DNA from 2 places in the Janthinobacterium sp. FW305-128 genome. Region 1 is predicted to be linked to the other one. Evidence: riboswitches for the same ligand, from Rfam matches in the RefSeq annotation. Region 1 holds a riboswitch; the other holds the start of a gene.
The links. Region 1 has a riboswitch for thiamine pyrophosphate ahead of thiC (phosphomethylpyrimidine synthase ThiC). Riboswitches for the same ligand answer to the same signal wherever they lie in the genome.
Positions count from the first base shown of each region.

Region 2: another riboswitch for thiamine pyrophosphate. It lies ahead of IGS60_RS14740 (TonB-dependent siderophore receptor); the one in region 1 lies ahead of thiC (phosphomethylpyrimidine synthase ThiC).

Region 1 is NZ_JACYMK010000012.1:156,570-164,316, forward strand. Features, by position in the region: gene IGS60_RS23460 (hydroxymethylpyrimidine/phosphomethylpyrimidine kinase) at 1-509, opposite strand, end outside; gene IGS60_RS23465 (thiazole synthase) at 518-1,312, opposite strand; gene thiS (sulfur carrier protein ThiS) at 1,470-1,682, opposite strand; gene thiC (phosphomethylpyrimidine synthase ThiC) at 1,694-3,607, opposite strand; TPP riboswitch at 3,687-3,802, opposite strand; gene IGS60_RS23480 (hypothetical protein) at 3,911-4,168, opposite strand; gene IGS60_RS23485 (response regulator) at 4,207-5,013, opposite strand; gene IGS60_RS23490 (ATP-binding protein) at 5,042-6,781, opposite strand; gene IGS60_RS23495 (Crp/Fnr family transcriptional regulator) at 6,997-7,737, opposite strand.
Region 2 is NZ_JACYMK010000006.1:227,723-235,469, forward strand. Features, by position in the region: gene IGS60_RS14710 (hypothetical protein) at 64-597, shown strand; gene IGS60_RS14715 (hypothetical protein) at 601-1,092, opposite strand; gene IGS60_RS14720 (TetR/AcrR family transcriptional regulator) at 1,074-1,721, opposite strand; gene IGS60_RS14725 (DUF2867 domain-containing protein) at 1,789-2,307, shown strand; gene pnuC (nicotinamide riboside transporter PnuC) at 2,393-3,004, shown strand; gene IGS60_RS14735 (AAA family ATPase) at 3,004-3,552, shown strand; gene IGS60_RS14740 (TonB-dependent siderophore receptor) at 3,549-5,696, opposite strand; TPP riboswitch at 5,782-5,879, opposite strand; gene IGS60_RS14745 (iron-containing alcohol dehydrogenase) at 5,946-7,103, opposite strand; gene IGS60_RS14750 (hypothetical protein) at 7,246-7,551, shown strand; gene IGS60_RS14755 (Imm26 family immunity protein) at 7,645-7,747, shown strand, end outside.

The DNA.
Region 1 (7,747 bases):
TCGCCGTGGCCGCCCGTCACCAGCACGTGGCCACAGCCTTGTGCGCGCAACGCTGCTTCGCCGCCGAGGGCCAGCGCTTCGGGCCCGTTCGGTACGATCACGGTCGTCACCGGCAACAAGGGTGCCAGCGCCAGCACGGCATCATCCCGGCTGAGCACGTCGCCATGGCCGCTGGCCAGCACGGGATCGAGCACCACGGGCAAGTCCGGCCGGCTTTGGCGCAATTGCGCGATCAGCTGCGCGATGACGGCCGCATTCGCGGCGCTGCCCGGGATGCCGATTTTCACGGCGCTGATTACCATCTTGTCGATCAGCGCCAGCGCCTGCCGGCGCAGCCATTCCGGCGCCACCGGCTGCACGCCGAAGACCCTGTCGTTGTCCTGCACCGTCAGCGCCGTGATCACGGGCAAGGCATGCGCGCCCTGCGCCGCAATCGCGACAATATCGGCGGCGATGCCGGCGCCGCCGGACGGGTCGACGCCGGCAAACACGAGCACGGTGCGGTGCATCGGCACCATCACGCCAGGCGGCCCGCCATCGGCGACGATGGGGAAGCGGCAAATTTGCGGGGCATGCGTCCCGCCAGAAACGCTTCGCGCCCGGCCCGCACGGCCAGCTTCATGGCACGCGCCATGCGCACGGGGTCGCGCGCGCCGGCAATGGCCGTGTTCATCAGCACGCCATCGCAACCGAGCTCCATGGCGATGGCCGCATCCGACGCCGTGCCCACGCCAGCATCGACGAGCACGGGCACTTTCGCCTGGTCGATGATGAGCGACAAATTCCACGGATTCAGGATGCCCATGCCCGAGCCGATCAGCGAGGCCAGCGGCATGACGGCCACGCAGCCGATCTCTTCCAGAATCTTCGCCTGGATGGGGTCATCGCTGCAGTAGACCATCACGTCAAAACCATCCTTGACCAGCGCTTCGGCCGCAATCAACGTTTCCGGCATGTGCGGGAACAGGGTCTTTTCATCGCCCAGCACTTCGAGCTTGACCAGGTTGCGCCCGCCCAGCAGTTCGCGCGCCAGCTGCAGGGTGTAGACGGCGTCTTTGGCGTTGTAGCAGCCGGCCGTGTTCGGGAGTATCGTGTACTGGTCCGGCGGCACGAAGTCGAGCAGGCTGGGCGCGTTCGGGTCTTGCCCGATATTCACGCGGCGGATCGCCACCGTGATGATCTGCGCCTCGGCCGCGTCCGTCGCCTCGCGCGTCTGCGGCAAGTCCTTGTACTTGCCGCTGCCCACCAGCAAGCGCGATTGATACTGTTTTCCTGCAATGGTCAGCAGGTCGTCATGTGTTGCGGTATTCATGTGCTTTTCCTTAAGTTTTTAAACGTCCGAAGAAAACCGTAGCGAGCGGCGATGATTTGTGGCCGAGACGCGCAACCGTGCTAGAGCACGGGGGCGCCGAGCCGGTGAGCATCACAGGCCGCAAAGCACGACGCGCAGTAGGTTTGCTTGGACGTTTTCAGCCACCGCCAATGGCGCGTACAATTTCCACTTGGTCTTGCGTTTGCAAGACCTGTCCTGGCCACGCCTTGCGCGGCACGACGTTGCGGTTGACGGCCAGCGCCAGCGCCTGGTTTTCCAGCGACAGCGCGGCGATCAATTGATCGAGGGTTTGCCCGGGCGGCACCTGGTGCGGTGCGCCGTTGAGCGTGATGGATATCAATGCAGGCATCACGCTCTCCTTCAGACCTTGCGGTACAGCTCGGCGCCGTTCTTGATGAACTCGATGGCCTTGATTTCCATGCCCTGCTGGAGCGCCTTGTCTTCCGCGATGCCCATGCCGGCCGCGTATTCGCGCACTTCCTGCGTGATCTTCATCGAACAGAAGTGGGGGCCGCACATGGAGCAGAAATGCGCCACCTTGGCCGAATCCTTGGGCAAGGTTTCATCGTGGAATTCCCGCGCCTTGTCCGGGTCCAGGCCGATGTTGAACTGGTCGTCCCAGCGGAATTCGAAGCGGGCTTTCGACAGCGCATTGTCGCGGATCTGTGCGCCCGGATGGCCTTTCGCCAGGTCGGCCGCATGCGCCGCAATCTTGTACGTGATGATGCCGTCCTTGACGTCCGCCTTGTTGGGCAAGCCCAAGTGTTCCTTCGGCGTCACGTAGCACAGCATGGCCGTGCCGTACCAGCCGATCATGGCCGCGCCGATGCCCGAAGTGATGTGGTCGTAGCCGGGCGCAATGTCCGTCGTCAGCGGTCCCAGCGTGTAGAACGGCGCTTCGCCGCACTGCTCCAGCTGCAAGTCCATGTTTTCTTTAATGAGTTGCATGGGCACATGACCCGGGCCCTCGATCATCACTTGCACGTCGTGCTTCCAGGCAACCTGCGTCAGCTCGCCCAGGGTTTTCAGTTCGCCCAGCTGCGCTTCGTCGTTGGCGTCGTAGATGGAACCGGGACGCAAGCCGTCGCCCAGCGAGAACGACACGTCGTAGGCCTTCATGATTTCGCAGATTTCTTCGAAATGCGTGTACAGGAACGATTCCTGGTGGTGCGCCAGGCACCATTTCGCCATGATGGAGCCGCCGCGCGAGACGATGCCCGTCAGCCGCTTGGCCGTCATCGGCACATAGCGCAGCAGCACGCCCGCGTGGATGGTGAAGTAGTCGACGCCCTGCTCGGCCTGCTCGATCAAGGTGTCGCGGAAGATTTCCCAAGTTAAATCTTCGGCCTTGCCATTGACCTTTTCCAAGGCCTGGTAAATCGGCACGGTGCCGATGGGCACGGGGCTGTTGCGCACGATCCATTCGCGCGTTTCATGGATGTGCTTGCCGGTGGACAAGTCCATCACGTTATCGCCGCCCCAGCGGATGGCCCAGGTCATCTTTTCCACTTCCTCGCCGATCGACGAGGTGACGGCCGAGTTGCCGATATTCGCGTTGATTTTCACGAGGAAATTGCGGCCGATGATCATCGGTTCGACTTCCGGGTGGTTGATGTTGGCGGGAATGATGGCGCGGCCGCGGGCGATTTCCTCGCGCACGAATTCCGGCGTGATTTCGGCGGGAATGCTGGCACCGAAGGACTGGCCCGGGTGCTGGCGGCCCATCAGGTCCGCCAGGCGCTCGCCCATGGGGCCGGAAGCTTTCAGTTCACGCAGATATTCCTGGCGGCGCATGTTTTCGCGGATGGCGACGAATTCCATTTCCGGCGTGATGATGCCCTGGCGCGCGTAATGCATTTGCGTCACGTTCTTGCCGGCAATGGCGCGGCGCGGCTTGCGGTGCAGATTGAAACGCAACTCGGCCAGCTTCGGGTCCGCCAGGCGGGCGATGCCGTAGTTGGAGGTGGGGCCAGGCAATTCTTCCGTGTCGGCCCGCTCCATGATCCACGGCAGGCGCGGCGTATCGAGGCCCGAGCGGATGTCGATCTGCACGTCCGGGTCCGTGTAAGGGCCGGAGGTATCGTAGACGTAGATCGGCGGATTCTTTTCGCCGCCGAACGATGCTTCCGTGTCGGACTGGCTGATCTCGCGCATGGGTACGCGGATGTCGGGGCGGCTGCCCTGCACGTAGATCTTGCGCGAATTGGGCAGCGGCGCGATGGCGGCTTCGTCGACCGTGGCGGTGGCGGAGAGGAATTTCGGGTTGGCGTTCATTTTGGCTCCTTGGCTAGACTATTTTTAAGCCTGGAGCCAGCTAAGGAGGTTCGGAATTACGCACGCGGAAAGGCGGGGTGCGTTCATCCTAAAGCTTCCCTTCGCTGGCATTATCCAGATCAGGTTCGGAGGGTATTTCTCACCCGCGCTTGCACTGTGTTTCCACAGCGAAAGGCAGGACCCCTAGCGTTTGCCGCCTTGCGGCAGCGAGCCAATTATACGCGGTTCGCGCCGCGTGGCCAGATGATTTCTTGCAGGTGTCGTCTTTGCGCATCTGCTGCAATGCAGCAGATGGCGTCACGATTATTTCTTCTTGCCCCAGCGCCAGGCGGTCGGTTCGCCCTTCAGCTGGCAGATGAAAATGAGCACGGCGACGATGGCCACTTCATACACGATGTAGCCGACGAGCATGGTTTGCGGCGGGAACAGGAAGGCGCCGCAGGCGAACAGCGCCAGCGCGGCCAGGAACACCAGCCAGCCCTGCCAGGTGATGGGCAAGCCCCAGCCCCAGCCATAGGTCTTGGCGGGGAACCAGTATTGCGGTGGTGATTTGTCAGTCATGATTTTTCCTGGTCAATATCAATAACACCAAGTATAAATCACGCTCCCCGCAAGCGCTCCGTGACATCGAGGCCGATGCCGCGGTAGCCGATGAAGCGGCTGCCATTGTCGAACATCGGTTCGCCGCTGACCTGCAGGTACTGCGTGCTGCCGTCGAGGTTGGCGCGGCTGTAGATGAAGTCGAGAAACGGTTCGCGCGCGGCAATTTTTGCGTCGAGCAAGGCGCGCTCGGCGGCATTCCAGCGCTGCGGCTCTTCCTCGCTGCCGATGCCCAGCATCTCGGCCACGGGGCCGGAAAAGCGCGTCAAATTGCCCTGCGCATCCTGTTCCCAGTACCAGTCGGACGACAGTTCCGTGAAACGCTGAAAGCGCGCTTCGCTTTCGCGCAGCTCCGCCGTGCGGTCTTCCACCATCTGTTCCAGCGACTTGTTGTATTCGGCCAGCTTCTGGTACAGCAAGCGCACTTCCAGCATGTTGTGGATGCGCGTCTTGACTTCCACCAGGTCGAAGGGCTTGCTGACGAAATCCTTGGCGCCCGCTTGCAGGGCGCGCAGCTTGTGGCCGGGCTGGGCCGTGATCACCAGCACGGGCAGGTAGCTGCCCGCCTCGAGGTCGCGCAAGCCTTCCATGACTTCGAAGCCATCCATTTCCGGCATCTGCAAGTCGAGCAGGATCAGGTCGTAGCGGTGCTGCTGATGCAGCGCGCGCACGGCTTGCGGGTCCATGGTGGACGTGATGCGCGTGTAGCCGGCATTGCGCAGCACCTGTTCGAGCAGCATGACGTTGGCCTCCTGGTCATCGACGATGAGGATGCTGGCGTTCAGGATCTCGGTGGCTTGAAGCATGGCGGTATTCCTAAAATTGATTGCTGAATTAGCGTATTGCGTGAGTGTCGTCGGCCAGGCCGTGCGCGGCTGCATGGTGCAGGGCTACATCGAGCGCATCCATGAATTCGACCACCTTGATCGGCTTGGTGAGATAGCGGAAGAAGCCCGCTTGCAAGCCTTTCTCGATGTCGCGCGGCACGGCATTGGCCGACAAGGCCATGACGGGGATGTGGCTGGTGAGGGGATCATCATGCAGGATATGCAGCGCGCCATAGCCGCTGATGCCGGGCAGGTTGATATCCATCAAGATCACGTCGGGCTGGTAGGTGCGCGCCAGGTCGATGCCCAGATGCGCATCGATGGCCGTCAGCAGTTTCAAGTCGCTGCGGCGGGCGATCAATTGCTCGACCAGCGCCAGGTTGGCGGGATTGTCTTCCACGTACAGCAAAGTGCGCTGGCTTTCCTGCGGTTCCTGCACCTGCGGCAGCGCATCGCCGTCGCCCAGCACCAGTTCCGGTGCGCTGCTGGCGGCCAGCTCGAACCAGAACGTGGTGCCCACGCCGACGGTGCTGTCGACGCCGATGGTGCCGCCCATCAATTCGACCAGTTGCTTGGTGACAACCAGGCCGATGCCCGTGCCCTCTTCCGTGCTGTTTTCCTGTCCCAGGCGATTAAACGGCTGGAACAGCTGCGCCACCTGGGCCGCGTCGAGGCCGGCGCCGCTGTCGCGCACGCTCACGCGCACGCGCTCGCCATGCCGGCTGCATTCGACGGTGACGGCGCCGCCGCCCTGGTTGTACTTGATGGCGTTCGACAGCAGGTTGATCATCACCTGTTTCACGCGCGTGCGGTCCGCATGCACATAGAACGCCTTGCCGCAGCGGGGGAAATGCATGCGGATGCCGCGCTTTTCCGCCTGCGGCGCGATCATGGCCTGGCAATCCTGCAGCACGTCGAGCAGCGACATCGCTTCCTGGGACAGGGTGACCTTGCCCGATTCGATCATGGCCAGGTCGAGAATTTCATTAATCAAGCGCAACAGGTACCAGCCGCCCTTGAGGATTTGCTCGATCGAACGCTGCTGCGGCGGGCTGGGCGGCGGCACGTCGGACGCCATGAGCTGGGCAAAGCCCAGCACGGCATTCAAGGGCGTGCGCAATTCATGGCTCATGCTCGACAGGAATTCGGACTTGGCGCGGTTGGCCTTTTCCGCCACCAGTCGCGCCTTTTTCAACTCGGCATTATTGGTCTCGACCAGCGAGCGCGTGTACGCCTGCTGTTCGCGCAGGCGCTGGTCCAGCAGCGCCTGTTCCGCCTCGACCTGCTTGCGCACCGTGTTGTCGGTGCCGATCAGCAGATAGCCGATGACCTTGCTCTGCGCGTCGCGCAAGGCCGTCACGGAGACGATGGCGGGGAAGCGGCTGCCATCCTTGCGGATGTGGGTCAGCTCATAGATGTCTTCGATGCCGCGCGTGGCCTTGAACACGAGCGCTTCCACGCCCGGCGTGATGACGGTGTCGAGCTCGGCGCTGAGGGCGGCGGCGCGGGTGACGATTTCTTGCGCGTCGGAAATACCGGCCGGCGTCAGTTTGTCGACCACGTCGCTGGCTGCGTAGCCGAGCATGCGTTCGGCGCCCACGTTGAAGATCTGGATCACGCCCTGCGCATCGGTGGCGATGCACGAGAAATTGGCGCTGTTGAAAATCGCATCCTGCAAGGCGCCCGCCTTGAGCAGCTGGCGCGGCAGGCTGGCCGACACCGTGCGCCGGTACAGCGCCACCAGCATCAGCAACAGCAGGCATACCAGGGCCTCGATCAGGATCGCCGCATCAAAAGGCGGCGCGCGCCAGGCCAGCACGCCGATGACCACCAATACGATGGCGCTGAACGAGAATGCCAATGTCATGGGCCAGCGCGAAGGGGCGCGGTTAGGGTGATTTTCAACTGAGTACATGGGTAGCCTGGGCTAGGACAATAATAAAAGAGAGGGAAATGCGGCGTTTAGCGGCCTTGGCGCTGGCGCACGTCCGACAGCAGGCGCGTAAATTCCTTCTTCACGACGCCATAGCATTCGCACACATGGCCTTCGAGGCCGGCGCGGTCCAGCACGGAGATATGGCCACGCCGGTAGCTGATGAAGCCGCGCGTCTGCAATCGCCCCGCCGCTTCCGTGACGCCTTCGCGGCGCACGCCCAGCATGTTGGCGATCAGTTCCTGCGTCATGGTCAGCTCGCGGTTCGGCAGGCGGTCCATGGTCAGCAGCAGCCAGCGGCACAGCTGCTGCTCCACCGTATGGTGGCGGTTGCACACGGCCGTTTGCGACATTTGCGTGATCAGCGCTTGCGTATAACGCAGCAGCAAACGCATGACGGGGCCGGCGCGGTCGAACTCTTCCATCAGCAGGTGGGCCTTGAGCCGGTAGCCGACGCCGCCTGTCTGCACGACGGCGCGGCTCGGTGTCGAGTTGCCGCCCATGAACAGCGACACGCCCACGATGCCCTCGTTGCCGACGCCGGCGATCTCGGACGAGCCGCCGTTTTCCAGCAGGTAATGGATGGAAACGATGGCCGTGGTGGGGAAGTATACATACTGCAGCTTGTCGCCCGAGTCGTAGATCACATCGCCCAGCAGCATGGAGACTTGCTCCAGATGGGGAGCCAGGCGCGCGAAATCGGCGTCGAGCATGGCGGCGAGTAAATGGTTTTGATTCGGGTTGTGCAGCTGGGCATGCGGACTCGACATGGGCAGTTTT
Region 2 (7,747 bases), on a different contig from region 1:
CATGGGCTGCGCCACGTATAATTCCGCGCACTATCCACCGCTATTCTTTTTCGACAGGTTCCCATGCCCCAGACTCCCGATTTACCGCCGGATTGGCACGCGTTTGAAACAGCCTATGACGTTGAAGCAACCTGGTTCAGGCTGGCCAATGCCTCGCTGGCGCTGCTGGGCGCGTCCGCTTTCAAGGATCAGGCATTTTCAGCCTTTGCCTTCAATGCCGTATCGTTCCCCTCCATTTCGCTGAGCTTTGACACCGATCCCGGTAACAGGGCGCGCGATTACTATCCTCCGGACTGGTCGAACGAGTGCATGGAAGCCGACGTGCCGGAAATCGGGCAATTGTGGGAGGAGGGCTACGCAAGGATCGAAGATGCTTTAAGCGAGCTGATCGACGCTGCCGATGACGAGCTGCTCTGCGCCATCGAGGAAGGCTATCTGCACAGCCTCAGGAAAACCATGGTGCGGCTGGAAACGAGCCGTGCTTTCGAGCAGATCAAGACGTGCGCGCCGTTCTGGACCGTGGTCACGCAAGTCGATGCCGATACGGATGAAGAGGAGCGCCTGCTCGATCAGGTGCGCCAAGACTTTCTGGCGTGAGCGCTATATCAGGGCTTGCCACGCCCTGACTTCTTCGTCCGTGAGCGCCGGCCCCCAGCCGCCGCGCAGCGCCGCATCGTGCTGCGCATAGTGCCCAAGCTGCGGCACGGCGACGTCATGCCTGGCACAGATATCAAGGACGGCTTCCAGCTGGCGCCTGCTGGCCGCAAGGTCATCGCCATGCCAGGTACAGGCGCTCGTTTCCAGCACATGCTGCGCCAGTGCTTCCAGCGTGCCCAGCAGGTGCCCCGGCAGTGCCGCGCGCACGTCTTCCGGCCAGGGATCGCCCATGCCCGTCATAGCCAGGGACGCAAAGCCCCGTTCCCAGGCAGCAAAATCCCCAGGCGCGAGCTGCGCCACTTTCCACACGTGAGCGGCGAACGCGGACAGGGCAGGATGATCCACATCAAAGCGCCGGCAAAAGCGTTGCAGGCACGTGACGGCAAGGCATTGCCTGGCGATTACGGAGAGCGTGTCTATCGAGATGTTGTGCATGAGTCAAAAGCTCCTGACGGCGCCTGCCGCAGCGCCTCGACCGGCAATTGAAAAAAGCGCGGCACCATGGCCGGCGACAGCGCGTCGTCGCCGTCCGCCATGGCCAGGCGGCCACTGAGCAGCAGCATCACGTAGCCATGGCCCAAGGACCAGCCGGCGCTGGCGGCGGCCTTGTCCCAGCGCGCATCGAGGCCCGCTTCGCGCACGGCCGCGCCTGCCGTCTGCAGCACATATTGAAAGCACGCTTGCGCCGCTTCCTGCAGGGCGGGGAACTGGCGCACGTCCTGGTGCTCGAACATCAGCCGGTAGTGGGCTGGCGCGGCCAGGGCGAATTCGATGTATTGCTGGCCCAGCAATTGAAAGCGCTGTTCGGCGGGCAAGCTGCCCGGCGGCGGCAGCTGCGTTTCCCATTTCTGTATCAGGCTGGCGAAGCCGGCCGCCGCCACCTCGGCCAGCAAGGCTTCCTTGCTGGGGAAGTGGCGGTACACGGCGGCGACCGAGACGCCCACCGTGCGCGCCAGTTCGCGCAGCGAGAGGGCGGCGTCATGCTGCTGCGCCAGTTGCGCGATGACGGTGGCGACCAGGGTGTCGCGCAAGTTGCCGTGATGGTAGGTGCTCGTTGTTGTCATTCGATGTTATCGCTGTTCACATTGTCGTGTATGATGGGCATGTTATCACTGAAAACATGGAGAGCACATGCATGAGATGAACATTGCCGTCCGCACCGTGGACTTGCCGCCAGGCGCCAGCATCGCCCCGCTGTATCCCGGCAGCAACCTGGCCGACGCGTACGCCGTCGATTTGCCCACCGCGCAGGCGCGCCAGATGGACATGCAGAGCCTGGCGCGCCAGCTGCTGGGCAAGCAGCCGGGCTGGGCGCGCAAGCTGATGGTACTGCGCGACGCCATCGTGGCGCGTTTCGGCATCCGGACGGCAAAACAGATGGAAGCGCGGCCCGGCAAGCGCATCGGCATCTTCCGCATCTATGCCGTCAGCGACGACGAGATCATCCTGGGCGAGGATGACAGCCACCTCGATTTCCGCCTGTCGGTGCTGCGCAACCGCGACGCGGGCCGCCATGGCAGCGTGACCGTCTCCAGCGTCGTGCATTGCCATAACCGGGTGGGGCGTGCCTATATCATGCTGATCCGCCCGTTTCACAAGCTGATCGTGCGGCATTCGCTGGCGCGCGCCGCCAGGGCAGGCTTCGCCTGAGGCAGGGAGGGGCGGACGGCAAGGGCAATCTTGCTTATTCATGGCCGGTATTGCATACTGCACCACCAGCCTCATCACGATTCCCATGAACGATACGCTTCTCCTGCTGGGTTTTGCCACCACGCCGCTTGAACTGATTTCCTTTGTCCTGGCACTGACAACCGTTGCGCTGAACATCCGCCAGAATCACTGGGCGTGGCTGTTCGCCATCATTTCCTCGGCCGCCTACGGTTTCGTGTTTTTCGAATCGCGCCTGTATGGCGACATGGCCTTGCAATTGCTGTTCATCAGCGTCTCGTTCTGGGGCTGGTACCAGTGGCTGCATCCGGCCAGCGGCGGCAAGACCCTGCCCGTCACGCGGCTGGGCATGCGCGGCTGGCTGGGCAGCGCCCTGGCGTGGCTGGCGGGCTTTGTGCTGCTGGCCTGGCTGCTGACCTCGACCGACACGGACGTGCCTCACGCGGACGGTTTCCTCACGGCAGGCAGCCTGGTGGGGCAATTCCTGCTGTCGCGCAAGAAGCTGGAAAACTGGATCGTCTGGATCGTCGTCGACGTGCTGTACGTGTGGCTGTACCTGCACAAGGACCTGACCCTGACGGCCATCCTGTATGCCGTGTTTGTCGTCATGGCCACGATCGGCTTGCTGGCGTGGAAAAAAGCGGCGCCGGCCGCGCCCGATGCAATGGTCCTCAAGTGATGGGCCGCTGCGTGCGCGTGGCCATCCTGGGCGCGGAATCGTCGGGCAAGTCGACCCTGGCGGCCGCGCTGGCCGAGCGCTACGGCACCGTCTGGGTGCCTGAGTATTTACGTGAATTCGTCGCCACGCAGGGCAGGGTGCCTGTGGCGGAAGACCAGTATGGGATTGCGCGTACGCAAGTTGAACGCGAAGCGGCCGCGGCCGCACAGGCGCGCAACTTCCTGTTCTGCGACACGACGCCCTTGATGACGGCGGTCTACAGCCGCCATTATTTTCACGGTGCCGACGCGCAACTGGCGGCGCTGGCCGATGCCACGCGGTACGACCTGACCCTGGTGACGGCGCCCGACAGCCCGTGGGTGGCGGACGGCTTGCAGCGCGAGTCCGAAGCAGTGCGCCAGCTGATCTACCGCTACCTGCTCGACGAGCTCGACGCGCGTGGCATCGCCTATCACGTGCTGCACGACAGCCTGGACGCGCGCCTGGAACAGGCGGCGCCCTTGCTGCAACAGGCGCTTGCTGCAGCGCCTGCCATTTCCCTCAATTAAAAATCGAACTGCGCCGACACCTTGAACGTGCGGCTGGCGCCCGGATACAGATAGCCGTCCGATTCCGGCGTCACGTCGCGCCAGTAGAACTTGTCGGCCACGTTGTTGACGGCGGCGCGCAGCACGGCGCGCGTGCCGGCGATGCGCGTGGCGTAAGCGGCGCCCAGGTTGAACACGTGGTAGGACGGCACGAAGGTCGTGTTGTTGTACTCAAATGCTTTCTTGCCCGCATATTCCCAGCTGCCATTGACGCTCAGGCCCGCCACTTGCTGCACGGCGTAGTCCGCATGCACGGCCGCCTTGAAGGCGGGCACGTTGGGCACGCGCTTGCCGTCGAGGTCCGCATTGCCCGTGCCCGACTGCTGGCTGTTCAGGGCCGTCACGGAAGCGCCCAGGCTCAGGTTGGCGCTTGCCTTGCCCTGGGCCGACAATTCCAGGCCGCGGTGCTGGGCCTGGCCTTCGCGCACGAAGTAGCCGGCCGTGTTCTGGAATTCCAGGCCTTTGCGGATCTGGAACAGGCTGGCCGCCAGCATGAAGTCCGGCGTCACATCCATCTTGGCGCCGAGTTCGATCTGCTTCGAGCGGCTCGGTGACAGTTCTTCATTGGCATTCATCGCCTTGCGGTCGGCCGTGCCGCCATGTTCCATGCCCTGCGAATAGGCCGCATACACGGACACATTGTCGAGCGGGGTGTAGACGAGCGATACATTCGGCAGCAGGAAATCGTGCTTGGCGCGGATTTCCGTGTCGGCCTTCAGCACGTACTGGTAGCCATCGACATTGATATGGCGCAAGCCGCCATGCAGTTTCCAGTTCGGCGCCAGGCTGACGATATCCTGCACGAAGACGGAGTTTTCCGTATCCTTGCGCACCAGCCGCACGGGGCCAGTGACGCCGGGCGACGTGCCGACGATCTGCGGCTGGTAGATGTTGCTCACGCCCACCCAGTCGTACACGTACAGGCCGGCGCGGTCCTTGCGGCGGAAGGTCGAGACGCCGGCCGTGAAGTCGTGGCGCAGGGAGCCGGTGGCGAACTTGCCCTGGATCATGGCTTGCGCGCTCAGCGGCTTTTTCGTCTCGCCCAGGCTGCGGTAGTCATACACGTCGTAATCGCCATTGCCGCAGAAGCCGGGGTACAGGTCCTGTCCGCTGCAGCCATACGGGAAGGCCGTGTAGTCGTCGCGCTTGAACGAGTGCTGGTTGGCCGACACGGTGGCGTGCCAGTCGTCATTGAACGCGTACTGGAAGCGCAGGCCGATATTGCTGGTGACGGTTTCCACGGGGCGCGTCCACGGCTGCAGGTTGAGCATGGCGTCGGCACTGATACCGGTCGGCAAGGTCTTATTGTTCAGCAGCTGGAAGCCGGGCGCCGTGGCCTGCGCCTTGTCCTGGTAGTCGGCGTCCAGTTGCAGCAGGGCTTGCGGCGAAATCTGCCAGTCGAAGGCGCCGGAAATGAACTTGCGGTTGCCGTCCGCGCCCTTGATGTAGGAGCGCAGGCGTTCTGCCGCCACGTTGACCCTGTAGCCGAAGCGCGTGTCTTCCAGACGGCCGCCCAGGTCGACGGCGCCGTATAGGGTGCCCCGCTCGCGCGCTTCCACGGTGACCGTGCGCAGCGGCGCGGCGATGGGGCGCTTGACGATGAAGTCGATCACGCCGCCCGGCGCGGCCACGCCCGCCTGCAAGCCGGCCAGGCCTTTCAGCACTTCGATGCGTTCCTTGTTTTCCAGCGGAATTTGCGTGTCGCCAGGAATGGCCACGCCATCCTTGCGGTAGCTGGAATTGTTGTCGAGCTTGAAACCGCGGATCGTGAACTGTTCCGCATAGCCGACGGCGTTGTAGGCATCGTTGATGCTGGCGTCGAGCTTGACGGCATCGCTGAGGTTGCGAATTTGCAAGTCCTGCATGTCTTTCTGCGAAATGACGGTGACGGACGCGGGCGTCTGCAGCAGCGGCGCGTCGCTGAAACCGCCCACGGAGGCGCGCTTGGCGGCCGGCGCCTTGCTGGCCGTGACGACGACTTCGGCCATATTCTGGGCCTGCGGCTCGGCGGCTTCGACGGCGTCATTTGCGGCCAGGGCAGGCGCGGCAAACGCGTGCAGGATGGCCAGGGTCAATACAGAAACGGATAAATTCGGTGTGGACATAGAGTGCTCGTGGTTCAAGCCGTCTCGGGAAAGAGCACGGCAGGCTGCTTGTTCGGCTGGCGCCAACGCAGGAGCTATCAAAGGAGGGAGGTACTTTGCGCTTTCCTTCGCTGGCATTATCCAGATCAGGTACGAAGGGTATCTCTCACCCGGATGACTGCTCCAGGACCCCTAGCGGTTGACAGCTTAGCATGAAGCACGGCCAGCTGTCCCACCCGGCTGACCGTTTTACAACACTGTGACGCGAATCTACAAACTGAGTTCGAGCACCTTGCGGCTGACGGCGGGCGTCACTTCGCGCTGTTCGCCCAGCGTCGTCATGCCGTGCGCTTCCAGGGCGGACACGACGGCGTCCACGCTCGCGTGGTTCAGACCGTAGTCGGCCAGGCGCGTCTTGACGCCCATGTGGCGGAAGAAGAATTCCGTGCGCGCGATGGCCGCCTCGATGCGGCCGTCCTCGTCGCCGCCATCGAGGCCCCACACGCGGGCCGCGTATTGCAGCAGCTTGGCGCGCTTGGCCTGCTTGCGCACGCGCAGCATGCTGGGCAGGATGATGGCCAGGGTCTGCGCATGGTCGAGCTCGTACAGGGCCGTCAATTCGTGGCCGATGGCGTGCGTGGACCAGTCCTGCGGCACGCCTACGCCGATCAGGCCGTTCAAGGCCAGGGTGGCGCTCCACATCACGTTGGCGCGTACGTCGTAGTCGTCCGGGTGCGACAGGGCTTTCGGGCCTTCCTCGATCAGGGTCAATAAAATCCCTTCCGCGAAGCGGTCCTGCACGGAGGCGTTCACGGGATAGGTCAAATACTGTTCCATCACATGCGCGAACGCATCGACGACGCCGTTGCCCACCTGGCGCAGCGGCAAGGTGAACGTTTTCGACGGGTCCAGCACGGAGAATTTCGGATACACCTTGCGGCTCATGAACGAGCGCTTTTCCTGCGTGGCCTTGCGCGTGATCACGGCCGAGCCATTCATTTCGGAACCCGTGGCCGGCAAGGTGAGCACCGTGCCGAAGGGCAGGGCGGCCTCGACGATCTTGCCGCCTTTGGCCAGGATGTCCCATGCCTCGCCTTCATGCAGGGCGGCGGCGGCGATGAACTTGGTGCCATCGACCACGGAGCCGCCGCCGACGGCCAGCAGGAAATCGATGCGCTCGCTTTTCACCATGGCCACGGCCTGCATCAGGGTTTCATAGCTGGGATTGGGTTCGATGCCGGCAAATTCCAGTACCGTGTGGCCGGCCAGTGCCGCCTTGACTTCATCGTAGACGCCGTTCTGCTTGATGCTGCCGCCGCCATACGTCATGAGCACTCGGGCCTGCGGCGGGATCAGGCCGGCGATGGCGGCGATCTGGCCCTGGCCGAAGAGGATTTGCGTCGGATTGTAAAAATCGAAATTGAACATGGGGCTCCCGCTGCCGAGGTGTAGGCTGTTGCTGAGGCATGATTATGGCCGAACGGGTGAAATCGTGTTGTGGACGCTTGAGCTTTTCGTCGGCGCGGTGGAGAATGCAGCCGATGTCACCACCACGCGAAAAGGAATGCGCATGACCACCGTCCCACTGGAAGAATCCGGCTTGCCGGCCACCGCGCTCGACATGCACCGCGCCATCGGCGCCACCATCGCCGCGCTGCAGGCGCTGGACTTGAACAGCCAGCGCTTCGAGGCGTGCACGGACCCGGAACTGCGCCGCGTGCTGGCGCATGCGGGCGACACGAGCCGCAAGGAAGCGGCCATGCTGCTCGAATGGATGCGCCGCCGCGACGCGCGCCTCGATACGGCCATGAAGGAAGCGCTGTTCAAGGCGGGGCCAATTGTTGCCCAGTATCACTATGACGAGAAAATATTGTAACTATTGGTTTGTTGTTGTGGCGTACCATGCGCCATTTAACCTTTGCTTCGCGTAGACTGTGCCCCGAACACGATTTTGGGGGAGTCTGCAGAAATGAAATCATTACCATACCGAGAAGGCAGCTGGTTTGCCGTGCCCCTGCCGGGCGGCGGTTATGCCGTCGGCGTGGTGGCGCGCAGGGCGCCTGCCGGGCGCA